DNA from 2 places in the Sulfitobacter sp. KMM 9851 genome. Region 2 is predicted to be linked to the other one. Evidence: riboswitches for the same ligand, from Rfam matches in the RefSeq annotation. Region 2 holds a riboswitch; the other holds the start of a gene.

Region 1 (7,800 bases), on a different replicon from region 2:
CTCTGCCGCCGGTTTCGGCGCATGGGCGATGCCATCGGCGACAAAGATCGCCGCATCTGCAATGCGCTGCACGTCGCCTGGTGCATGGGTGACCATGATCAGTGTCGCGTCGGTTTCGGCCACCAGATCCTGCACCAGATCCAGCATTTCATTGCGCAGTGCCGGGCCAAGCGCGGCAAAGGGTTCATCCAGCAACAACAACGGCCGCGCCTGCACTAGAACCCGCGCCAATGCCGCACGGCTTTGCTGCCCACCGGACAATGCGCCGGGGCGCTTGCTGCCATGATCCGACAGACCGACACGTTCCAGCGCGGCGTCAACGCGAAACAGAGTGTCGGCGTTCATGCGCAGATCAGGGCGAAGCCCCAGTGCTACGTTCTGCGTCACCGTCAGATGCGGGAACAGGTTGTTGTCCTGAAACAGCATTGTCATGGCGCGCTGCCCAGGCGCGTGGTCCGTGATGTCCAAACCTTGCCAAGTCACCCGCCCCGACTGCACAGGGACAAAGCCGCAGATCGCGCCCAACAGCGTCGATTTGCCCGACCCCGAGGGACCGATCACGGCGTATTTTCGCCCCGCTTCCATCTTCATATTCGCGCTCATGGCGAAATCGCCCTGCACGATGCGCACGTTCTCAAGCGTCAGCATACCAGCGTCCCCATTTATCACAGACAAAAAAAACCGCCATCGCCAGTACAAGCAGGATCAGTGCCGCCCCTGCCGCGGCCTCCATCCGGTAGGCGCCCATCAGGCGGTACATTTGCAAGGGCAACGTCGCGCGATCTTGATCGGCAAACAGCGCAATCACGCCCAGATCACCAACCGACATTGCCCCCGTAAGCCCGGCAGCAAAGCCTAATTGCATCCGCATGCGTGGCAAGATCACCCAACGCCAGAGCGGCCAGCCCGTCAGGTGCAGCATCTGCGTCAGTCGCCCGTAATCGCTCAACGTGTCGCGCAGCCGGGGCACGAGGATACGCAGCACAAACGGCAGTGCCATCAGCGCATTGACCAAAGCCGTGGCAGGCAGGCTCAGCAGGGCTGGATCCAACACCGGGTTTAGCAAGATGAACCAGCCCGTACCGATCATCAACGGCGAGGCGGCAAGGCCCAGCAGGCCGATCGCCTCGACGCCGCCACGCTGGCGACTGGCGATCCATCCGGCCATCGGCAGGGCCAGCGCGGCCAGCACCAGCACGCTTAGCCCTGCAACCAGCAGCGTGTTCACCGTGGCCTGCCAGATCGACAGCGGCAACTGCGGCAACCCGACCACTCCGCGCAGCACGACCGCCACCATCGGCAGCAATAGAAACAGCGCGGCCAGTGTGATGACGGCGATATCCAGCAGGCGTTGCCCACCGTCGCGTGCATCCCAACGCCGGATTGCGCGGTCAAGCCCGCCACCCAATGAAATGGCCGGGATCAACCACAGCGCCAGCACCGCGGCGGTGCCCGCCAGCAACAATTGCACGAGAGACAGCAAGGCCGCCCGCCCAAGGTCGAAATCAAATCGGAACGCCTGATAGATCGCCAGTTCAACCGTCGTTGCGCGGGGCCCGCCCCCCAGCGTCAGCGCCACCGCAAAACTCGTCAGGCAGATCACAAAGATAAGCGCAGCAACGCCCGGCAGCACTTGCCGCAGCATCGGCCACTCCAGCGCCAAAAACACCGCACGCGGCGTCAGTTGCAATTGACCTGCAAGACGAAACCGCTCTGCCGGGATGCTTTGCCAGCCTTGCAGCAGCAGCCGCGTGGCCAGCGGCAGGTTAAAGAACACATGCGCCAGCACCACACCCTGAAGCCCGTAGATCGACAGGCTGGGCAGACCCAGCATGGCGCCCAATTGGTTCAAAACGCCCGAGCGGCCAAAGATCGTAAGCACGCCGATAACCGCGACGATCACTGGCAGAATGAACGGCGCACCGAGCAGCGTGATCAACGCCCCGCGCCCGACAAAGCGTCGCCGCGCCAGCGCCCGGGCTACCGGCACCGCCAGAACGACCGAAATCAGCGCCGACAGCATTGCCTGATAGGCAGTAAACCGGATCGCCGCCCAGTCGGCTGCCCCCAATCCGCTGCCCACTTCGGCGCCGGAGAACACCGCGAATAACGCTGACAGGATGAGCACGGCGACAAGCGCCGCCGCGGTCACCCCTGCTTCACAAGCTATTGAGACAGGGCGGTCAGCCATTCTTCCAGAGCCTTATCGCGCAATGTGGGAATATCATCGCTGGGCAACAGCAGCGCCTTGCCCGGAATGATCATGCCGTCAAACCCTGCGGGCAAACCCCCTTGGGGCGTCACGGCGGGATACATCCAGTTGGTCGTGGGCAGCACCGATTGCGCCGCGTCGGACACCAGAAAAGACAGGAACTGATCGGCAAGATCAGGCTGATCCGAAGCTGCCAATTTTCCCGCGACTTCGATCTGCATGTAATGACCTTCGTCAAAGAGCGCTGCCGCCTTGCTGTCGTCGTCTTCCGCGATCAGATGATAGGCCGGCGAGGTGGTATAGCTCAGCACCATGTCTGCCTCGCCCTCAAGGAACAGCCCATACGCCTCGGACCAGCCTTTGGTCACCGTCACGACGTTGTCTGCCAGCCCCTCCCAGATGGCAGGCGCATCGTCACCATAGGCCGCCTTGACCCACATCAGCAGCCCCAGACCGGGGGTCGAGGAACGCGGGTCCTGAATCACGATTTTCAGATCACTTTCCGCCAGCGCTTTGAAATTTGCAGGTGCGGTCAGATCGGCATTGTGGACAAAAGCGAAATAGCCCCAGTCGTAGGGCACAAAGATATCGTCGTCCCAGCTGATTGGCAGGTTGAATTCGGCGCTGGTGTTACTGGGCGCAAACAGGCCGGTTTGTTTGGCTGTGGCAATCAGGCTGGTGTCCAACCCCAGCACGATATCCGCGTCAGACCGGTTGCCTTCCAGCTTGAGCCGGGCCAGCAAGGCCGCACCGTCGCCCATGCCGACAAATTTCAGATCGCACTCGCAGACCTGTTCAAACTGCGCCTCGATAGCCGGGCCTGGTCCCCATTCAGACACAAAACTGTCGTAGGTATAGACCGTCAGTTCTGGCGTCTCGGCAATTGCCGCCGAGGCGCCCATCAGGCCCGCTGCAAGTGTAAGATACTTCATGGCATCCTCCATTATGCGGCGTCAGAAAAGTGTTGGATGGATGTCCAGACCTTCCCTCCGCCGGTGTTAACCGGTTCAGGTTCAACGGGTCCACGCATCATGCGTATCTCAGCCTTGCGGCCCCCCGAGGTAAACCCAGACGTAGTACAGGTGATCCCGACGCGCAACAGATACTCAATATTAAAACCTGAGCATGTGTTGTTAACTCAGTTTCACGTAGGCTCGTGAAAGTATTAAATTTTCCATAAGGCATACTCATGAGATCAGGCATTGTTACGGCGGCCATAACGGCACTGACACTGGGCACATCGGCATCCGCGCAAGGTTTTGAATATGGCGGAACTATCGTTTCTTTGACCTATGCGCATGAGCATGACGATTTCCGGGACCGAAAAAGAAACACGCATAGAGTGTCATCAACTACCGCGTTTTCCTACGATGATGTGCTGGGGGAAGTGTTTCTGGCTTACACCAATCAGAAATTTGGCCCCCAAACTTCATCTGAAGCCAAAACAACCGGCTTGCGTTTGCTTTACCAGCTCTCGGATGCCTTTGCAGTCGGTGTTTATGGCCATTACAATGACACTTCGGCCAGCTTGTTCGGCGGCGTTGACGACAGTAATGTGTCTCGCGGCATCGAAGTGCGCGGGACTATCAGCACGTTCACATACAACGCCTTCGCGGGGCGGAATGCAAAGTTGCGCGGAGCGGTTGGAGGATATGACAACTGGCACAGTGCTGGCCTGAATCTGGGTCACGACCTGTCTGATAACGCCCATGTCTTTTTCGAGGCCCAGCGTGATTACTATTACAATTATGGGTCAAAAGTTGAAGTTGACGCCTTCAGACTGGGCCTGACCTATGACATCGGCAGCCTATCAGCTGCCGCAGGACAACCAATATACCTGACTGGCGAACTGAGTCGCTTTTCATCGGCACTCTCAAATCGCGCCTATGCGCACCAAGTCGCCTTGACGGTTAGTATTCCATTGGGCGGCTGGGCGGCAAAGCCCACAGCCTTTCGCGGCGCTCGCAACCTCTTCACCAGCTTGGATTACTGATATCTATTGCCCCGCGCCCTGCCGCCCTTGGCAAGCGCGGGGCATCGCTTTATGCCGTTCCTTGAACTGGGAGAACGCGCATGAGCCTGAACAGCTTTGGTCATTTGTATCGGGTCACCACCTGGGGTGAAAGCCACGGGCCCGCGTTGGGTGCGACCATTGACGGCTGCCCGCCCGGCGTGCCGATTAACGAGGCCATGATCCAGCAGTGGCTGGACAAGCGAAAACCGGGGCAGAACAAATACACCACCCAGCGGCGCGAGGCGGATGAGGTACGCATTCTGTCGGGCACCTTTGAAGGGGTGACCACCGGCACGCCGGTGCAGTTGATGATCGAGAACACCGATCAGCGGTCCAAAGATTACGGGGATATCAAGGACAAGTTCCGCCCCGGCCATGCCGACATCACCTATTTCCAGAAATACGGCATCCGGGACTACCGTGGTGGCGGACGGTCGTCGGCGCGCGAAACGGCAGCACGGGTTGCCGCCGGGGGTCTGGCCCGCGAGGCGATCAAGCTCTTGGCGCCAAATGTGGATATTACCGGCTACATGGCGCAGATGGGCCCGCACAAGATCGACCGTGAGGCGTTCGACTGGGATCAGATCGAACAAAACCCGTTCTGGGTGCCCGATGCCGGGGCGGCTGTCGACTGGGCCGAATATCTGGACGGGCTGCGCAAGTCGGGTAGCAGCGTGGGCGCGGTAATCGAAGTGGTCGCGCGCGGCGTGCCTGCCGGGTTGGGTGCGCCGGTCTATGGCAAGCTAGACACCGATCTGGCCGCCGCAATGATGAGTATAAACGCCGTCAAGGGTGTCGAAATCGGCGAAGGCATGTCGGCGGCAATGCTGACAGGTGAGTTGAACGCAGACGAGATATTCATGGGGCCGGATGGTCCGCAATACTCCTCGAACCACGCGGGCGGTATTCTGGGCGGGATCAGCACCGGGCAGGATGTTGTGGTGCGTTTCGCGGTCAAGCCGACATCAAGCATCCTGACCACGCGGCGCACCATCACCAAACAGGGCGAAGAGACCGAGATCATCACCAAGGGCCGACACGACCCTTGCGTCGGCATCCGCGCCGTCCCGGTGGGTGAGGCGATGATGGCTTGTGTCATCCTGGATCACCTGCTGCTGCACCGCGGCCAGATCGGCACCAACCGTGGACGGATCGGGCCACAGGCGTGAGGCACCTGCCATGAAGGTCGACGATTTTTCTGCCCGCCCGGCGCTGGGTATCGCGCTAAAGATCATGGCGATTTTACTGTTCACCTTCATGTCTGCCATCATCAAGGCCATTGCCGATGATGTGCCGTCTGGTCAGGCGGTGTTTTTCCGGTCGTTCTTTGCCATTCCCGTGATCCTGATCTGGCTGGCGCAGCGCGGCAAGCTGTCGGTGGGGCTGAAAACCCGCAACCCGATGGGTCACGTTTGGCGCGGATTGTTCGGCACCACCGCGATGGGGCTGACATTCACCGGGCTGGGCCTGCTGCCCTTGCCTGAAGTCACCGCAATCGGTTTTGCCACACCCATCTTCACGGTCATTCTGGCAGCGGTTTTACTCGGGGAAAAGATCAGGTTTTACCGGGTGATCGCGGTGGCAGTGGGGCTGCTGGGCGTGATGATTATCCTGTGGCCGCGATTCAGCAACATCGGCACGATGGAGCAGACGGCGACCATAGGCGCTTTGCTTATTGTGATTGCGACCATGTTGCGCAGTCTGGTGCAGATACACATCCGGCAATTGGTGCAGCACGAAGACACTGCTGCGATCGTGTTTTACTTCTCGGTAACGGCATCGTTGCTGGCGTTGTTGACCCTGCCGTTTGGCTGGGTGGTGCCTGACGCGAGGACTCTTTCGCTTTTGGTACTTGCCGGGTTTATCGGTGGTGTTGCGCAGATATTTATTACGTCGGCCTATCGCTTTGGATCGGCGTCGATGCTGGCGCCCTATGATTATACGTCGATGATATTTGCCATCGTAATCGGCTATATTTTCTTTGCCGAGTTGCCGACCTTTGTCATGCTCAGCGGGGCCTTACTGGTTATTGCCGCCGGAGTGCTGGTGATCTGGCGTGAACGCCAACTGGGCGTCGAGCGTGGCAAGGCGCGGTCTGTGACGGACCCCAAGGCGTAAGCGCTGATGCGCTGGCCCGCTCCGACCCGCCGAAGCGGGGTGCGTCGCAGATGTGGGGTTTCGCCCGCAAGAGGGGGTGCTTATGGTGCCACGAACCCGGACCGAGGAGAGAGCCATGAGTGACGCGAATTCAGACCCGCACAAAGCCAAAATGCAGGCCCGTCAGGCCGAGCAGCGCGCCAAAGTGGCCGAGTTGCAGGACCCTGAAAAGGGTCTGGTTCTGGTGCATACTGGGGCGGGAAAAGGCAAGTCCTCCAGTGCCTTCGGGGTTGTGATCCGCGCTTTGGGGTGGAAGCAAAGTGTTGGTGTGGTGCAGTTCATCAAGGGCAAGTGGAAGACCGGCGAGCGGTTGTTTTTTGAACAGACCGGCGGTGTGAAGTGGCACACGATGGGGGAAGGGTTCACTTGGGATACCCAAGACAAGGAACGCGATATTGCGGCGGCGCAGGCGGCGTTCGCCAAGGCCTGCGAGATGATGGCCAGCGGCGAATTTGACCTTGTGGTATTGGACGAGATCAACATCGCGATCCGCTATGAATACTTGAGCATTGCCGAGGTGATTGCGGGGCTTGAGGCGCGGGACAAGCGCACGGCGGTGATTTTGACGGGGCGTGATGCCAAGCCGGAGATTTGTGACTTTGCCGATCTGGTCACCGAGATGACGGAAGTGAAACATCCGTTCAAGGCCGGGATCAAAGCGCAGCGCGGGGTGGATTTTTAACGCCCCCGCGCAAAGTTCGGTGGTCGGATTGCCCGAAACGGGCGAATCGTAGGTTAACGGCCTGAAAAACAGGGGTTTGGGCGATGCACAACCTGTACAGGCCCCGTACAGCACCTGTACAGCGGGCGGACACCGGAGGGTGGGGTTAACAAGGCGCGCGCTGGGTTTGTTACTTAAGTCTTAACGCGCCTGTTGGCGCAGGTGCCACATCACAGCCGTCAGCACCACCGCGCCGCCAAGCAGGGTGGGGGTGCTGGGCGTTTCCGCGAACACCAGCCAGACCCAGACCGGGGCCAATGGGGCATCCAGCGCGGTGATCAGCGCGGTTTCGACGGCGGGCAGCATGCGCGCGCCGAGGGCGAAGAGCGCGAGGCCGAGGGCGGAGTTGATCAGGCCGAAGGCGGCGAGCAGGGCCAGATCGCTGGGCGTGACCATCAGCCCTTGGGCAAAGGGGAGTGCGGCGAGGCCGCTGAGCAGGGCCGAGACTGCGGCGGCGGCCAGCACCGGGATGTTTTGCCAGCGGCGCAGGATTACCATTATCAGGGCCAACGCCACGGTCATGCCGAAGGCCAGCAGATCGCCCAGCAAGCTGCCATCCCCGCCCATGCCAACCATCACCACAACACCAGCTAGTGCCACAAGGCTGGCGCAGAGCGCGCTGCGGGCGGGGCGTTCGGACAGCAGCAGCCATGCAAGGGCGGCGGCGACCAGCGGCACGGTGGCATAGACAATGGC
Region 2 (7,800 bases):
TCGGATGCCTGGATGCAGGGGATTGAAAAGATCGCCCGCAAACATGGCGCGCTGCTGATCATCGACGACATTCAGGCCGGCTGTGGCCGGTCGGGCAGTTTCTTTTCTTTCGAAGCGTCGGGGATCAAGCCTGATATGATCACACAGGCGAAATCGCTGTCCGGCTTTGGTCTGCCCTTTGCGGCACTGCTGATCCGGCCCGATCATGACGTCTGGAAACCAGCCGAGCACAACGGCACCTTCCGGGGTAACACCCATGCCTTTGTCACAGCACGGGTCGCGATTGAGAAGTTTTGGGCCGATGATGGCTTTGAAAAAGAGATCGCCGGAAAATCCGTGATCCTGACCACCGCCTTGCAGGAAGTGGCCGATTGCATCCCCGGTGCCAGCCTCAAGGGGCGCGGCATGATGCAGGGGGTCGATGTTGGGTCAGGCGATCTGGCAGGTGCCATCTGTGCGCGGGCGTATGAGCTGGGTCTGGTGATTGAAACCTCCGGGGCGCAGGACGAGGTTGTCAAATTCCTCGCCCCGCTGACGACATCATCGCAGATCATGCGCGAAGGGTTTGATATCCTGATCAAGGCAACACAGGATGTTGTCGCAAACACCAAAATGGCAGCGGAGTGATAGACAATGATTGTACGTGATTTCAACAAATTGAACGGCACTGATCGTCATGTAGCCGACGCGCAGTGGACATCGACGCGGATGTTGCTGGCCGATGATGGCATGGGCTTTTCGTTTCACATCACGGTGCTTGAGGCCGGGTCGGAGCATACGTTCCACTACAAGCACCACTTTGAGAGCGTGTATTGCATGAAAGGCAAGGGGTCGATCACCGATATCGCCACCGGTGAGACACATCAGATCACCCCCGGTGTGATGTATGCCTTGAACCTGAACGACAAACACATCCTGCGCGCCGAGGAAGAGCTGCACATGGCGTGCTGTTTCAACCCGCCCGTGACCGGCACCGAGGTCCACCGCGAGGATGGGTCTTATGCCCCGGCAGAGGAGGCCGCCCCATCGTCATGACCCAGCTACCCCACACTGTTGAGAAAATCGGCGGAACCTCCATGTCCCGCGTCAACCAACTGCGCGACACGTTGTTTATCGGGGGGCGCAAGGGCAAGGAGCTTTATGGTCGTATGTTTGTGGTGTCCGCCTTTGGCGGCATCACAGACCTGCTGCTGGAGCATAAGAAAACCGGGACGCCGGGTGTTTACGCGCTGTTTGCCAATGCCGACACTGGGCATGGGTGGCACGATGCGCTGACCAATGTCGCCAGCGAGATGCAAAAGGTTCACCGCGAGGTGCTGGAGCATCCGGGCGACATTGAACAGGCCGACGCCTTTGTCGCCGACCGCACGCACGGGGCGCGCAACTGTTTGATTGATCTGCAACGGCTCTGTGCCTACGGCCATTTCCGGCTGTCCGAACACATGTTGCAAATCCGCGAACTGCTGTCCGGTCTGGGCGAGGCACATTCCGCGTTTGTTACCACGATGCTGCTGCAACGTGCCGGTGTGAACGCGCGGTTTGTCGATCTGTCCGGTTGGCGCGACGAAGGCGACGTGACGCTGGATACGCGCATCACGACCGCCATGCACGGCATTGATCCGCAAATCGAAATGCCCATCGTCACCGGCTATGCGCAATGCACCGAAGGGTTGATGCGTGAATATGATCGCGGCTATTCCGAGGTGACGTTTTCGCGGCTTGCCGCGCTGACCGGCGCGCGCGAGGCGTTGATTCACAAAGAATTCCACCTGTCGTCCTGCGACCCCAAGCTGGTTGGCGCGGATGCGGTCAAAAAGATCGGTCGCACCAACTATGACGTGGCGGATCAGCTGTCGAACATGGGAATGGAGGCGATCCACCCCAAAGCGGCAAAGACCCTGCGCCAAGCCGATGTGCCGCTGCGCGTGACCAACGCATTTGAACCCGACGACCCCGGCACGTTGATCGACGATGAACGCGCGAAATCGCCTGCGGTCGAGATTGTGACCGGCCTCGATATTGTGACGCTGGAGGTGTTCGAGCAGGATATGGTCGGCGTCAAAGGCTATGACAGCACGATCTTGGATATCCTCAAACGCCACGCCGTGCGCATCGTGTCTAAGGTATCGAATGCGAATACGATCACGCATTATCTCGACACGTCGCTGAAAACCATGCGGCGGGTGGAAAAGGATCTGGCGGATGTGTTTCCCGCCGCCGAGATTACCACCCGCACGGTGTCAATGGCTGCGGTGATCGGGCGTGATCTGAACGGGTTGTCGGTGTTGTCGAATGGTCTGCTGGCCATCGCCGAGGCCGGGTGTACCGCCATCGGGGCCAGTCAGGGTCCGCGTAATGTCGATGTGCAATTCATTGTAGAGCGCGAGGCGCTGAAGCCGGTGATCAAGGCACTGCATGGGGCCTTTATCGAAAGTGACGCCAAGCAACTGCCGCGCGCAGCCTGATCCTTCGTTGCCAAAATTCCACCAGCCGCCCCAGCAAACGCGGGGGCGGCTGGTGTCGTTTCGGGCCGTGGCAACGTGCCGCCTGACGCTGCGTAATTCGCCTGTTGTGATCCTCAAAAATCCGAACTAACGTGCGCGCAGATCGTCCACCTGCATCTGATGCGGCCGGGCGGCAGATATATTATCCGTCGGGGAGCCCACCAGGGCTGAGAGGTGCCAGCACCGACCCGTCGAACCTGATCCGGGTCATGCCGGCGTAGGGAACGGGTACCATGCGCATCGCTGGCGCTGGCTGTTTCGTACATTGGCATATCCCAAAAACGATGGAGATGTGCCAGTGGCCAACACGACCCCGATTGCCCTGACGATTGCAGGTTCCGACAGTGGCGGCGGGGCCGGCGTGCAGGCCGATATCAAGGCGATGTCGGCCAATGGCGTCTATGCCGCGAGCGTGATCACTGCTGTGACCGCGCAGAACACCAGTACCGTGACACATGTACATGAACTGCCCGCCGCCGTGGTGGTGGCACAGATTGACGCGGTGTTGTCGGATATTCCCGTTACCGCGATCAAGCTGGGAATGCTGTTTTCAGCGTCGATCATCGACGCTGTGGCAGAGCGGCTGGCGGATTGTTCTGTCCCGGTTGTCGTGGACCCGGTGATGATTGCCAAATCCGGCGACGCCTTGCTGCACGCAAGCGCCACCGAGGCACTGCTGCGCCGGATTTTGCCATGTGCAACCTTGCTGACCCCAAACCTGCCCGAAGCAGCATGTCTGCTGGGTACGGCGCAGGCTGTGTCCCCCGAAGATGTCATCGCTCAGGGGCGCCAGTTGTTGGCGCTGGGGCCGCGGGCCGTTTTGATGAAAGGGGGTCACGCGACGGGTGACACCTGCGTTGACTACCTGATCGACGCCAGCGGCGCGGTCACGACGCTGACCGCACCCCGCCTCCGGACCCGCAACACCCACGGCACCGGCTGCACCTATTCCGCCACCATCGCCGCAGAGCTGGCCAAGGGGGCGGATATGCCGGGCGCGGTGCGGGCGGCACACAGCTATCTACAGGGTGCGATTGCCGCCGCCGATACGTTGCACATCGGTGCGGGGCATGGGCCGGTGCATCATTTTCACGGGTGCTGGTGATGGTCGATGTTACGATTATAGGGGCCGGTGTGGCCGGGCTTTGCGTCGCGCGGACCTTAATGGATCGCGGGGCGGTGGTAACGGTGATCGACCGCCATGCCACCCCCGGTCCGCAGGCCTGTTCATGGTGGGCGGGAGGTATGCTTGCCCCGTTTTGCGAAGGTGAAACCGCCGAGGAACCTGTTGTGAGACTGGGGCAGGAGGCCGCCGATTTCTGGGCGACGCAGACGCGCGCGGTGCAGCGCTGCGGCACGCTTGTCGTCTCGCCCAGCCGCGACAAGGCCGAGCTGCGCCGCTTTGCCCGCCGCACAACCGGCTTTGCCGACGTGGATGCAGATGGCATCGCAGCCCTAGAGCCGGATTTGGCAGGGCGGTTTGACAAAGGGCTGTTTTTTGCCGCCGAGGCGCATCTGGCACCGCGTGACGCGCTGGATCAATTGCGCGCGGGGCTGGTGGCCGATGGCGCGGCGTTCGAGGTGGCCGAGGCAGACCCGCAAGAGGTTGCGCGCCATAGTCTGACCATAGACTGCCGGGGGTTTCAGGCGCGCAACCAGATCGCTGACCTGCGCGGCGTTAAAGGCGAAATGCTGGTGCTGTCCTGCCCCGATGTCGATCTGCGCAGGCCCGTGCGGCTGCTGCACCCGCGTGTGCCGCTTTATATCGTGCCGCGCGGCGATGGGGTTTTCATGCTGGGTGCGACCATGGTGGAAGGCAGGGCAGGTGGCCATGTGACGGCGCGCGCCCTGCTGGAACTGCTCAGCGCGGCCTATGCGCTGAACCCCGCCTTTGGCGAGGCCGAGGTGCTGGAAATTGGTGTCGACAGCCGCCCAGCCTTTGCCGACAACCTGCCGCGCATCCGGCGCCGGGGCAATCTGATCCGGGCCAATGGGTTGTACCGGCACGGTTTCCTGCTGGCCCCGGCGCTGGCGCGCATGGTGGCCGACGTGATCTTTGACAACAAAATACCGGAGGCGATGGATGAAATTGCAGCTTAATGGCGCGGTGATCGACGCCGAGACAGGGACGCTGGCCGACCTGCTGGCGGCCCAAGGCTTTGGCAGCGCCAAGGTCGCCACAGCGGTGAACGGCACATTCGTGCCCGGAGCGGCGCGGGCGGATCATGCCCTCGCCGAGGGGGACCGGGTCGAAGTGCTGGCCCCGATGCAGGGGGGCTGAACCATGCGAGATTTTTACGGTGTGGCCCTGACCAACGGCCTGATGCTGGGCACGGCGCAATATCCATCCCCTGCAATTCTGGCCGACGCCTTTCGCCGGAGCGCTGCCAGTGTCGCCACGGTATCGTTACGCCGGGAAAGCGGGCGCGACCGTGCCGGGCAGGATTTCTGGCAGTTGATCAAGGGCTTGGGCGTGCATCTGCTGCCCAATACCGCAGGCTGTCACAGCGTCAAAGAAGCCGTGACGACGGCCCATATGGCGCGCGAGGTCTTTGATACCAACTGGATCAAGCTGGAGGTGATCGGCGAAGAGGACACGCTGCAACCCGATGTGTTCGGGCTGGCCGAGGCGGCGCGCATCCTGACGCAGGACGGTTTTCAGGTCTTTCCCTATACCACCGAGGATTTGGTGGTCGCAGACCGATTGTTACAGGCCGGGTGCGAGGTGCTGATGCCTTGGGGCGCGCCGATCGGGTCGGGCATGGGGTTGAACAATCTCTATGGCCTGCGGGCCATGCGGGCGCATTTCCCGGACGTGCCGCTGGTGATTGATGCGGGTCTGGGTCTGCCGTCGCAGGCGGCGCAGGCGATGGAACTGGGGTTTGACGCGGTGCTGCTGAACACGGCGGTGGCCCGCGCGGGCGATCCCGCCGCGATGGCCGAGGCCTTTGCCATCGCCGTGCGCGCCGGGCAACTGGCCGCCCAAGCCGACCCGATGGAGCCGCGCGACATGGCCGCCCCGTCGACCCCCGTGATCGGAAAGGCGTTTTTGTCATGAAGCTGGATCGGTTCTATCCCATTTTTGACAGCGCTGATTGGCTGGAGCGATTGGTGCCTCTGGGCGTGAAGCTGGTGCAATTGCGGATGAAAGACGCATCCACCGATACCCTGCGCGCGCATGTGCGGCGCGCCAAGTCGGTCTGTGCTGACCACGGTTGTACCTTGGTGATCAACGATCACTGGCGCATCGCCATCGAGGTGGGGTGTGATTTCATTCATCTGGGCCAGGAAGATTTGCAAGACGCCGATATCGTAGCAATCCGGCAGGCGGGGCTGCGGCTGGGGATCAGCACCCATGACAAGGCCGAACTGGCGCGCGCGCTGGACATGTACCCGGAATACATCGCACTGGGGCCGATTTATCCCACCATCCTGAAAAAGATGAAGTGGCATGAACAAGGGGTCGATCGGCTGAGCACGTGGCGCGGGTTGATCGGTGATATGCCGTTGGTTGCGATCGGCGGAATGCGGGTGGACCGCGCGCCGGGAGCCTTTGCGGCGGGGGCAGATATCGTCGCGGCGGTGACAGATATCACCCTGCACGACAGCCCCGAAGCCCGCGTGCGCGAATGGCTGGCGGCAACGCGATGACCAGATATGCACGCCAGATGATTCTGCCCGAAGTGGGTGCCGCGGGGCAGGCCGCCATCACGGGTGCACATGCTCTTGTGGTGGGCGCTGGCGGTCTGGGTGCGCCGGTGTTGTCCTATCTGGTAGGGGCAGGTGTGGGGCGGATAACGCTTGTCGATGGCGATGTCGTATCGCTGTCCAACCTGCACCGGCAAACGCTGTTTGACGAAGAGGACGTTGGTCAACCCAAGGCCAGCGCCGCCGCCGCACATTTGCGCCGCCTGAACAGCCAGTGCCGGATTGACACGCTGCCGCAGCCGTTGACCCCGGCAAACGCCGCCGCCCTGGTCGCCGCATCCACGGTGGTGCTGGATTGTGCCGACAGTTTCGCCGCCAGCTATATCCTGTCTGACCACTGCCGCGCAGCAGGGGTCCCGCTGATCAGCGCGTCAGCATTGGGGTTTGCGGGGTATGTCGGCGGCTTTTGCGGCACCGCACCCTCGCTGCGCGCCGTGTTTCCCGACTTGCCAGAGCGCGCGGCCACCTGCGCCACGGCAGGCGTGATGGGCCCCGTTGTAGGGATGATCGGCGCGGCGCAGGCACAGATGGCGCTGAACCATTTGATCGGGCAGACGCCATCGCCGCTGGGCCAATTGATCAGCTTTGACTTGCAGAACTACTGCACCGGGGGGTTTCGGTTTGATGGCGCGGCGGAACCCGACGACGCCCTTGGCTTCATCATACCAACCGACATCGTTGCGTCAGATTTCGTCGTCGAACTGCGCGATGTGGTCGAGGCACCAATCCCCGTTCACGCGGTAGCACGACGCATCCCCGTCGCCGCGTTCAAGGCAAGCCAATACCAGCCCGGCCCCGGACAACGCGCGGTTTTCGCCTGTCGGTCCGGCCTGCGTGCCTGGCAGGCGGCAACCCACCTGCGGTCCTACTGGGCCGGAGATATCTCCCTCATCGCCCTTGGCGATACATCCTCAAATGAAAGGCCCGACACATGAAACTGACGACCCTGACTGCCGCACTCAGCCTGGCCGCTGCGCCCGTAATGGCAGAGGACATGACACTGTTGCTGGATTGGTTCGTAAACCCAGATCATGGGCCCATCATTGTGGCGCAGGAAAAGGGCTATTTCGCCGAGCAGGATCTGGAGGTCACTGTGATCGCCCCTGCCGACCCGGCGGACCCGCCAAAGATGGTCGCGGCAGGCAAGGCCGATCTGGCAATATCCTATCAGCCGCAATTGCATCTGATGATCCATGAAGGGCTGCCGTTGCAACGTGTCGGCACCTTGGTCGCCACGCCGCTCAACTGTCTGTTGGTGCTGGCCGATGGCCCGATCAAATCGCCCGCTGATCTGGCGGGCAAGAAGGTGGGCTATTCCGTCAGCGGTGTGGAAGAGGCCGTGTTAGGGTCGATCTTGCGCCACAACGGGCTGTCGATCGACGATGTCGAGCTGGTTAATGTGAACTGGTCGCTGTCACCGTCGCTGATGTCAAAACAGGTGGACGCGGTGATTGGTGCCTACCGGAACTTTGAACTGAACCAGATGGAAATCGAAGGCGTCGATGGCACGTGTTTTTATGTCGAGGAACAGGGTCTGCCGCCCTACGACGAACTGATCTATGTCGCCAACCCCGATACGATGGACAAG

What was found. A riboswitch is a leader RNA that binds a small molecule or an ion and turns the genes downstream of it on or off. The one in region 2 is predicted to bind thiamine pyrophosphate.
Region 1: linked by a shared signal. The riboswitch ahead of thiB (thiamine ABC transporter substrate binding subunit) and the one ahead of thiD (bifunctional hydroxymethylpyrimidine kinase/phosphomethylpyrimidine kinase) in region 2 are both predicted to bind thiamine pyrophosphate.

The regions. Positions count from the first base shown of each region.
Region 1 covers NZ_CM169991.1:3,628,209-3,636,008, forward strand. The annotation lists gene AC1965_RS17965 (thiamine ABC transporter ATP-binding protein) at 1-648, opposite strand, end outside; gene AC1965_RS17970 (thiamine/thiamine pyrophosphate ABC transporter permease ThiP) at 635-2,191, opposite strand; gene thiB (thiamine ABC transporter substrate binding subunit) at 2,167-3,144, opposite strand; TPP riboswitch at 3,180-3,281, opposite strand; gene AC1965_RS17980 (hypothetical protein) at 3,402-4,205, shown strand; gene aroC (chorismate synthase) at 4,286-5,395, shown strand; gene AC1965_RS17990 (DMT family transporter) at 5,406-6,344, shown strand; gene cobO (cob(I)yrinic acid a,c-diamide adenosyltransferase) at 6,460-7,065, shown strand; gene AC1965_RS18000 (DMT family transporter) at 7,246-7,800, opposite strand, start outside.
Region 2 covers NZ_JBXUCW010000003.1:10,529-18,328, forward strand. The annotation lists gene ectB (diaminobutyrate--2-oxoglutarate transaminase) at 1-627, shown strand, start outside; gene AC1965_RS19050 (ectoine synthase) at 634-1,035, shown strand; gene AC1965_RS19055 (aspartate kinase) at 1,032-2,465, shown strand; TPP riboswitch at 2,645-2,745, shown strand; gene thiD (bifunctional hydroxymethylpyrimidine kinase/phosphomethylpyrimidine kinase) at 2,803-3,609, shown strand; gene AC1965_RS19065 (FAD-dependent oxidoreductase) at 3,609-4,604, shown strand; gene thiS (sulfur carrier protein ThiS) at 4,588-4,785, shown strand; gene AC1965_RS19075 (thiazole synthase) at 4,789-5,562, shown strand; gene AC1965_RS19080 (thiamine phosphate synthase) at 5,559-6,155, shown strand; gene AC1965_RS19085 (HesA/MoeB/ThiF family protein) at 6,152-7,147, shown strand; gene AC1965_RS19090 (ABC transporter substrate-binding protein) at 7,144-7,800, shown strand, end outside.